4 regions of the Nocardiopsis sp. NPDC057823 genome follow, and region 2 is predicted to be linked to each of the others. Evidence: riboswitches for the same ligand, from Rfam matches in the RefSeq annotation. Region 2 holds a riboswitch; each other region holds the start of a gene.
The links. A riboswitch is a leader RNA that binds a small molecule or an ion and turns the genes downstream of it on or off. The one in region 2 is predicted to bind thiamine pyrophosphate.

Region 1: linked by a shared signal. The riboswitch ahead of thiD (bifunctional hydroxymethylpyrimidine kinase/phosphomethylpyrimidine kinase) and the one ahead of ACFVNO_RS09570 (ECF transporter S component) in region 2 are both predicted to bind thiamine pyrophosphate.
Region 3: linked by a shared signal. The riboswitch ahead of thiC (phosphomethylpyrimidine synthase ThiC) and the one ahead of ACFVNO_RS09570 (ECF transporter S component) in region 2 are both predicted to bind thiamine pyrophosphate.
Region 4: linked by a shared signal. The riboswitch ahead of thiO (glycine oxidase ThiO) and the one ahead of ACFVNO_RS09570 (ECF transporter S component) in region 2 are both predicted to bind thiamine pyrophosphate.

The regions. Positions count from the first base shown of each region.
Region 1 covers NZ_JBHVLR010000024.1:62,367-64,558, reverse strand. Annotated here, with positions in the region: gene ACFVNO_RS28165 (sodium:alanine symporter family protein) at 1-529, shown strand, start outside; gene thiD (bifunctional hydroxymethylpyrimidine kinase/phosphomethylpyrimidine kinase) at 609-1,412, opposite strand; TPP riboswitch at 1,401-1,512, opposite strand; gene ACFVNO_RS28155 (DedA family protein) at 1,556-2,192, opposite strand, start outside.
Region 2 covers NZ_JBHVLR010000004.1:187,307-189,498, forward strand. Annotated here, with positions in the region: gene ACFVNO_RS09565 (ABC transporter ATP-binding protein) at 1-768, opposite strand, end outside; gene ACFVNO_RS09570 (ECF transporter S component) at 771-1,382, opposite strand; TPP riboswitch at 1,489-1,594, opposite strand; gene ACFVNO_RS09575 (transglycosylase domain-containing protein) at 1,753-2,192, opposite strand, start outside.
Region 3 covers NZ_JBHVLR010000001.1:772,044-774,235, reverse strand. Annotated here, with positions in the region: gene thiC (phosphomethylpyrimidine synthase ThiC) at 1-1,029, opposite strand, end outside; TPP riboswitch at 1,023-1,134, opposite strand; gene ACFVNO_RS03560 (SOS response-associated peptidase) at 1,262-2,119, opposite strand; gene ACFVNO_RS03555 (DUF3068 domain-containing protein) at 2,130-2,192, opposite strand, start outside.
Region 4 covers NZ_JBHVLR010000003.1:322-2,513, forward strand. Annotated here, with positions in the region: gene thiE (thiamine phosphate synthase) at 1-437, opposite strand, end outside; gene ACFVNO_RS06510 (Rv2175c family DNA-binding protein) at 514-873, opposite strand; TPP riboswitch at 974-1,083, shown strand; gene thiO (glycine oxidase ThiO) at 1,117-2,192, shown strand, end outside.

The DNA.
Region 1 (2,192 bases), on a different contig from region 2:
GCAGCCGGTCCGCCAGGCCATGGTCTCCATGACGCAGACCTTCATCGACACCATCATCGTGGTCACCATGACCTGCATGGTCATCATCACCACCGGTGTCTGGCAGGGCGAGAACGCCGAGGACGGCTCCCTGCTCACCAGCCAGGCGATGACGCAGGGCCTGGAGGCCATCAGCCCGGCCCTGGCCCCGGCGGGCGCGGTGATCGTGGCGATCGCCGTCGCGGTGTTCGCCTTCACGACCCTGCTCGGCTGGTCCTACTACGGCGACCGGTGCATCGAGTTCCTGGCGGGCCGAAGCCTCGTGCTGCCCTACCGGATCCTTTTCATCATCGTCATCTTCATCGGGTCGGTCGCCGACCTCAGCTCCGTGTGGCTGTTCAGCGACATCGCCAACGGCCTGATGGCGCTGCCCAACCTGGTGGGCCTGCTGGTGCTGTCGCCGCTCGTGGTGGCGGAGACCAGGAAGTTCTTCGCCCACCCGGACTGGAGGAACCCCGACGCCCTGATGGACGACGTCGTCAAGGGCTAGCCGCCACGGCACGCCGTGGAACGGAAAAAGGGGGACCGGCCCGTGCGGCCGGTCCCCCTCTCGCGTTCCCGTGCCCGGGTCACCACCAGGCGTGGAAGTGGTGGACGGGGCCCTGGCCGCCGCCCGCGTCGATCTCGTCGGCGCGGCGCAGGGCCTCGGTCAGGTAGGCCTTGGCGTCGGCCACGGCGGAGGCCGCGTCCGGGCGCTGCGGCAGCAGCGCCGCGATGGACGACGACAGGGTGCAGCCGGTGCCGTGGGTGTTGCGGGTGTCCACGCGGGGCGCGGAGAACTCCCGGTGCTCTCCGTCCCGGGACACCAGGACGTCCACGCTCTCCCCGCCCTCCAGGTGGCCGCCCTTGAGCAGCACCCGGCGCGGGCCCAGCTCCAGCAGGCGGCGGGCCTGGGCGCGCATCCCCTCCAGGTCCGTCGCCTCGTCCTCCTCCAGCAGGTCGGCGGCCTCGGGCAGGTTGGGGGTGATCAGGTCGGCGCGGGGCAGCAGCGCGGTGCGCAGCGCCTTGGTGGCCGAGGCCTCCAGCAGGCGGTCGCCGCTCTTGGCCACCATCACCGGGTCGACCACGACGTTGGGCAGACCGTGCCGCCCGATCGCCTCGGCGACGGCCTCGGTGATCTCGGCGGTGCCGAGCATCCCGACCTTGACCGCGTGCACGGTCGCGTCGGAGAAGAGGGTGTCCATCTGGCGGACCACGAAGTCGGCGGGGACGGGGTGGACCCCGGTGACGCCCCGGGTGGATTGCGCGGTGAGCGCGGCGATCACGCTCATCCCGAACGTCCCGTGGGCGGAGAAGGCCTTGAGGTCGGCCTGGATCCCGGCGCCCCCGCTGGGGTCGCTGCCGGCGATGGACACGATGTTGTACGCGCTCATGGGCGTTCCTTCGCTAGTGCTAACTAGGGCAGGTTCGACGGGTGTGCTCTCAGCCGGGGCGCGGCCGGTCGGCCGCGCCCCGGCACCCCGCGCCGTGCGGACCCGGGAGGGTCCTTCGGTTGAGGATGCCGCCGGTGGGGCGGTCAGGCGGTGGGCGTGTTCTGCGCCCCGCGCGCCCGGACGATCTTGAGGACCCGGGCCACCACGAACCACAGCAGCAGCAGGGCGATGACGACCAGCACGATGTTGCTGATCAGGCCGCTCCACTGGACCAGGATGGGCTTGATGGCCGGACCGAAGACGAAGCCCAGGCCGATCCAGATGGTGTTCCACACGGCCGAGCCGATGACGGTGTAGAGGGAGAACTTCAGCAGCGGCATCCGCTCGATGCCGGCCGGGACGGAGATGAAACTGCGGACCAGGGGCACGCACCGGCCCAGCAGGACGGCCATGCCGCCGAAGCGCTCGAAGAACTTCTCGGCCTTGTGGAAGTCGCCGATCTCCAGCAGCGGGGTCTTCTCGACCAGCCACATGGTGCGTTCGCGGCCCAGCAGCGCGCCGATCGCGTAGAAGCCCCAGGCGCCGACCAGGCAGCCGATGGTGGCCCACATGATGGCGAGCCAGACGTTCATCTGGCCGTCGTAGGCGAGGAAGCCCGCGCCGGGCAGGACGGCCTCACTGGGCATCGGGGGGAAGAAGGTCTCGATGAACAGGGCCACGCCCACACCGGGCTCGCCCAGGGTCACCATGAGGTTCAGGACCCACCCGATGAACCCCTCG
Region 2 (2,192 bases):
GGGCTCGTGCCCGGGCACCCACACGCCCTGCGCGGCCAGCGCCGCGCCGTGGGCGGCGAACACCTCGCGCGGCGGGCCGTCGGCGGCCACGCCGCCCCCGGCCTCCAGCACGACCACCCGGTCCACCAGGTCCACGACCTCGGCGACCCGGTGCTCCACCAGCACCATCGTCGCCGAGGTCCGCTCCAGCAGGCGGGCGAGCACCCCGCGCACGAGGGCGGCCCCGTCCGGGTCGAGGTTGGCGGTGGGCTCGTCGAGCAGCAGCAGGCGCGGGCGCATCGCCATCGCCCCGGCGATGACCAGGCGCTGCTTCTCGCCGCCCGACAGCGCACCGGTGGGGTGGCGCGGACCGTAGGGGAACCCGACGGCCTCCAGCGCCTCGCCCACCCGCTCGCGGATCTCCTCCGGCGGCACGCCCAGGTTCTCCGGGCCGAAGGCGACGTCGTCCCCGGCCCGGGCCATGACGATCTGCGACTCGGGGTCCTGGGCGACCAGCCCGACCCCGGCCCGGCCGCGGCGGGCCCGCTCCCCGTCCACCAGGAGCAGGCCCTCCTCCTCTCCGCCGATGGCGCCGTCGTCGCCGGTGAGCCCGGCCAGGGCGTGCAGCAGGGTGGACTTGCCGGTGCCGGAGGCGCCGAGCAGCAGCACCCGTTCACCGGGCCCGACGGCCAGGTCGACGCCCCGCAGGGTGTACGCGTCCCGGCCCGCGTGCCGCCATCCCCAGCCGGAGAGCTCGACGCGGGCGCCCGGGCGTCCTCGGTCGGCCACGGTCAGCCCTTGGCCGAGGCGAAGGGGGCCAGCGCGCCGGAGCGGGCCAGGGCGGTGGTGAGCAGGCGCGCGCCGACCCCGGCGATGACCGCGGCGCTGATCACCACGATGACCCCGTAGATCACCTGGTAGTGCAGCGGCCAGGTGACGTTGTAGGCGATGTTGTCGCGGATCGCCGGGGAGATCCCGGCGACGGCGGCGGCCAGGACGGCGACGCCCATGCCCCAGCGGCGGTAGCCGAAGGCCAGGAAGACCAGCTCGGGCAGGATGCCCTGGAGGGTGCCGTCGAGGAGGACCATGACCCCCCACTGGGTGCCCAGGACCGCCGACACCGAGGCGGCGGCGATCGAGGTCAGCAGGGCGGCGCCGGGCCTGCGGATGATGAGCCCGCCCAGGACGCCGGAGATCAGCCACATGCCGTAGACGGCCGCCTGCCCGGGCGGGAACGCCGCGAACAGCGGGGTGGTGATGGACCAGACGATGTTCCAGAGCCAGAACACGACGCCGACGGCGACGCCCAGCACGGCGGCGACGACGATGTCGACGGTGCGCCAGCCGCGTGCCCGCGACCTGATGTCGGCCCAGGTGCCACCGGGGGTGGTGTCGGTGCCCATTCGATGTGTCCCTTCGTCGGTGTGACGAGGGGCGGATACGGCCAAGAGCGGCACCGGGGCACTGCGGCGCCGGAAGCGGACCTCCGGCGCGCGAGACGCGCCATCGGTGGCGGTTCCCACGACTTCCTTCGCCGGCATTACCCGGATCAGGTGTGTAAGGGTCTGCGGACTTTCCGCACTCTCAGCGCTCACGCGCTCCCCTGTCGGTTCGCCCCCATTATGCGCCATATGCCGGAGAAGGCCAGTCCTGTGCCGTGCCGTCTCACCTCCCGGGACGCCGCGGGGGCCGGCCCCGAACCGGGACCGGCCCCCGTCCCCTCCCCGGGGACTGCTCCGGAGGGCCCTCCCCGGGCCCCTCCGCGCCTTGCGGTCAGGCGTCCTCGTCGCCCTCCTCCTCCTTCTTGGGCGGGGCCGCCGACGGGTCGCCGAAGCGGGGCGGCGACGGGGCGAAGGACTCCGCGGGCAGGTCGGCCGCGGCGCGGTTCATCGTGGCCTGCCAGATCGGCCCCGGCAGCGTGCCGCCGTAGACGATCCCGTAGTACCGGCCGCCGATCCACACCCCCTGGAGCGGGTTCTGCTCCCCGCCCCGGATGTCGCCGACCACCACGGCCGAGGCCAGGTTGGGCGTGTACCCGGCGAACCAGGCGTAGGCCGCGCTGTCGGTGGTGCCGGTCTTGCCCGCGGCCGGGCGGCCGATGCCCAGGCCGTTCGCGGTGCCGCCCTTGAAGGTCTGCTGGAGCAGGTGGTTGACGCCGTCGGCCACGTGGGTCGGCACCGCCCCCTCCTCGCAGTGCGAGCGCATCCGGATCT
Region 3 (2,192 bases), on a different contig from region 2:
GTGGGTGAGCTCGCCCAGCGTGCGCAGCTCCGCGAACTGGGCCTCGTCGTTGGCGTCGGCGATGGAGCCGGGCCGCAGCCCGTCGCCGAGCGAGAACGTGACGTCGTACTCCCGGAGGATCTCGCACAGCTCCTCGAAGTGGGTGTACAGGAAGCTCTCCCGGTGGTGGGCCAGGCACCAGGCGGCCATGATGGAGCCGCCGCGCGAGACGATGCCGGTGACCCGGCGGGCGGTGAGCGGCACGTACCGCAGCAGGACGCCCGCGTGCACGGTCATGTAGTCCACGCCCTGCTCGCACTGCTCGATCACCGTGTCGCGGTAGACCTCCCAGGACAGCCGGGCCGGGTCCCCGTCGACCTTCTCCAGCGCCTGGTAGATGGGGACGGTGCCGACCGGCACGGGCGAGTTGCGCAGGATGCGCTCGCGGGTCTCGTGGATGCGCTTGCCGGTGGACAGGTCCATGATCGTGTCGGCGCCCCAGCGGGTGGCCCACACCATCTTCTCGACCTCCTCCTCCACCGAGGAGGTGACGGCCGAGTTGCCGATGTTGGCGTTGATCTTGACCAGGAAGTTCTTGCCGATGATCATCGGCTCGGACTCGGGGTGGCGGCGGTTGGCGGGAATGACCGCCCGGCCCACCGCCACCTCGGAACGGACGAACTCGGGGTCCAGGCCCTCGCGTTCGGCCACGAACCTCATCTCGGGGGTGATGGTCCCGGCCTTGGCGTGGGCGAGCTGGGTGTCGGCCCCGTTGACGGGGGTGCGGGAGCGGATCCACTCCCCGCGCAGGGCGGGCAGCCCGGCGCGGACGTCGATGTGCGCGGTGTCGTCGGTGTAGGGGCCGGAGGTGTCGTACAGGTCGAAATGGCCGCCGTCGGTGAGTCCCACCCGGCGCCCGGGGATCCGGAGGGTGAAGCCCTCGGGGGTCTCGATGTCCCGGTAGACCTTGGATGATCCCATGATGGGACCGGTGGTCACCCGGTGCTCCCCGGTGGTGGGACCGGTGTCACGGCTCTGCGAAGCCGTCATGGCATGCCTCCCTACGTCGGAATTACCCGAACAGGTTCTGCGGTCGGCGACACCGTTGAGCCGCCCTCTCAGCCCGCCATGGCGCGAGCTCCCGCGTTGCGTTATCCCGTTGTGGGGCACGGTCGGGCCGTACCCGGGCGCGCCCGCGTTCACGGGCGGCCCCGGACACTGTACACAGGGACACCCCGGTCCCGTCCAGGGGTGCAGGGGGACCCGGAGGCGGGCCCCGGGGTCAGAAGAGGGTGTCCGGCTCCGGCCCCGACCCGGCCGCCAGCGGCGTGAGCAGGTCGGGGCGGTTGTTCTTGATGGTGTTGACGTCGGTGGACACCTCGTCCGCGACGAGCCGGTCCGCCGGGGTGTCGGCCATGATGTGCATCAGCTCGTCGGGCCCGGTGGCCGGGTCCAGCCACGCCGCCCAGTCCTGCCGGGGCACGATGACGGGCATCCGCTCGTGGATGTGCGCGAGCGCGGGGGCGGCCTCGGTGGTGATGACGGCGCAGCTCCACACCCAGCCCGCCGGGTCCTCCTCGGGGGCCTCGGGGTCGCGCCAGCGCTCGAAGATCCCGGCCATCGCCAGCGGCTCGCCGCCGCCGGGGTAGTGGACGGAGTAGGGCTTCTTGTCCGCCTTGGCCTTGCGCTTCTTGTGGTCGGGGTCGGTGGCGGGCGAGGTGCTGGCCTGGACCGTGCCGTCCCTGCCGACGAGCTGCCACTCGTAGTAGGCGTCGGCGGGCAGCAGGCAGCGGCGGCGCCGGAACGCCGTGCGGAACGCGGGCTTGTCGGCCACGGTCTCGCTGCGCGCGTTGATCATCCGGTAGCCGATGTTGCGGTCCTTGGCCCAGGAGGGGATCAGCCCCCAGCGCAGGGTGTGCAGGGAGCGCGGCCCGGGCGCGGCCTCCTCCCCGCCCTGCGGGGGCGGGCCGAGGACGGCGTACACCGGGCGGCCGGGCGAGATGTTGTAGTCCGGCTCCAGCTCCTCCAGCGGCGGCCAGGCGCGGGTGTCCACGTCCTCGCCGGGCAGGGACTCCTCCGGGAGGCCGAAGTCGAGCCGGAGCTGCTGCACGTTCCTGGACTGGGCATAACGACCGCACATGCGTCCGATCCTACGCCGACGGCACCCGCTTCCCATCCGTGACATCCGAATCCGCGGGCGCTCCCGCCCCCTC
Region 4 (2,192 bases), on a different contig from region 2:
GGCGTGGCCCAGACCGGGCCCACGCAGAAGTAGTCGCTGCCCGGCTCCTCGGCACAGGCACGGGCGGTGTCGATGTCGTTGTTGGAGCGCCCGATCAGCGGGTCGGCCCCGATGACGTCGCGGGCCATGGGCACCGGCAGGTCGCGCTGCCCCAGGTGGAGCACGTCGGCGCGCACCGCGCGGGCGATGTCGGCGCGGTCGTTGACCGCGAGCAGGGCGCCGTGGCGTTCGCACGCCTCCCGCAGCACCTCCAGGGCCGCGAGCTCCTCGCGCGCCTCCAGGCCCTTGTCCCGGAGCTGGACGATGTCCACTCCCCCGGACAGCGCGGCGTCGGCGAACTCGGCGAGATCGCCGCGCTCGCGGCGGGCGTCGGTGCACAGGTACAGAAGGGATGCGTCCAGGCGCTTGCGCAGGCTGGTTCCGTGGCTGGTCCTCACGCCCACCAGCCTAGGCCCTGGCCCCGGCGGGCCCAAGGGGGCGGGCGACGCGGGCGCGCCCACCCCGGCAGGGGCGTCAGAAGGCCAGGCTCTGGGCGCGGCGGCGCACCTCGGTGCCCCGGTTCTCGCGCATCGCCTGGATCGGGGTCCCGGGCAGCGTGTCGTCCGGCGTGAAGAGCCAGCGCAGCGCCTCCTCCGTGGAGTAGCCCGCGTCGCTGAGCAGGACCAGCGTGCCGGGCAGCCCCTTCACGAGGTCGTCACCGTCGACGAAGGCGGCCGGGATCGAGAGTTCGCCGCCGCGGACCACGCCCATGAGCCGGTTCTCGCGGATGAGCGTCTTGATGCGGTTCGGGCTCACGCCCAGAGGCGCGGCCGCCTCCTTGAGGGTCAGCCACTCGCCGACCAGGGTGTCGAGATTGGTATCGCTAGATGTCACCCCACCAATCTGCCACAGGCCCGGTCCCGCGGACACCACGCACGCCGCGGACACCGGCTCCGGCCCCCGGATCGGGGGGCCGTAGTATGTGGGGCGAACACAGACGTCCCGCGGGAGCCGGGTGGACCCGGCTGAGAGGGGGGCTGCCGCCCCCGACCGCACGAACCTGATCCGGATCATGCCGGCGAAGGGAGCGGAGGCAGCACCGTGCGCACCCCTGAGACCGAACGGCGCCCCGACACGATTCGTCCTACCTCTGGAGGGCCGGAGGGCGGCCACGGCGTCGTCGTGGTCGGCGGCGGCCTGGCCGGCCGCGTGACCGCCTGGCGGGCGGCACAGGCCGGGCACCGGGTCACCCTGGTCGAACCCGACCCCGTCACCGACCCGGCCGGGGCCCGGGCCGCGTCCACCGTCGCGGCGGGCATGCTCACGCCGGCCACCGAGGCGGTGTTCGGCGAGGAGCCCCTCATGGAGTTCGGCATCCGGTCGGCCTCCCTGTACCCGGACTTCGTCGCCGAACTGGAGGCCGCGAGCGGGCTCGGCGTCGGCTACCGCACCACCGGAACACTGCTGGTCGGCTTCGACGCCGACGACATGGCGGTCCTGGACCGCCTGCACGACCTCCAGAAGCGCCTGGGGGTGGAGACCGAGCGCCTGAGCGGCCGGGAGTGCCGGCGGCTGGAGCCGATGCTGGCCCCCGCGGTGCGCGGCGGCGTGCTCGCCCCCCGGGACCACTCGGTGGACCCGCGCCTGCTGCTGCGCGCCCTGGCGGTGGCCGGGGAGCGCGCCGGGGCCGCGGAGGTCCGCGGGCGTGTCACGGCCGTGCGCTCGCCCGGCGCCGGGGGCGCCCGGCTGGGCGCGGTCCTGGACGACGGCCGGGAGCTGCCCGCCGACCAGGTGGTGGTCGCCGCCGGGTGCTGGAGCGACCGGATCGACCTGCCCGAGCCCGTCGTGCCGCCGCTGCGCCCGGTCAAGGGGCAGCTGCTGCGCACGCGGGTGCCCGCCGGGGAGCCTCCCCTCGTGGAGCGGACGGTGCGCGGCCTGGTCCGGGGCTTCCCCGTCTACCTGGTGCCGCGCGCCGACGGCGAGATCGTCATCGGCGCCACCCAGGAGGAGCTGGGCTACGACACCTCCCTGACGGCGGGCGGGCTGTGGCAGGTGCTCCGGGACGCCCGCGAGCTGGTCCCCGGCGTGACCGAACTGGAGGTCACCGAGACCTGTGTGGGCCTGCGCCCCGGCTCCCCGGACAACGAACCCCTGCTGGGCCCCACCCGGGTCCCCGGCCTGCACCTGGCCGGGGGGCACTTCCGGCACGGGGT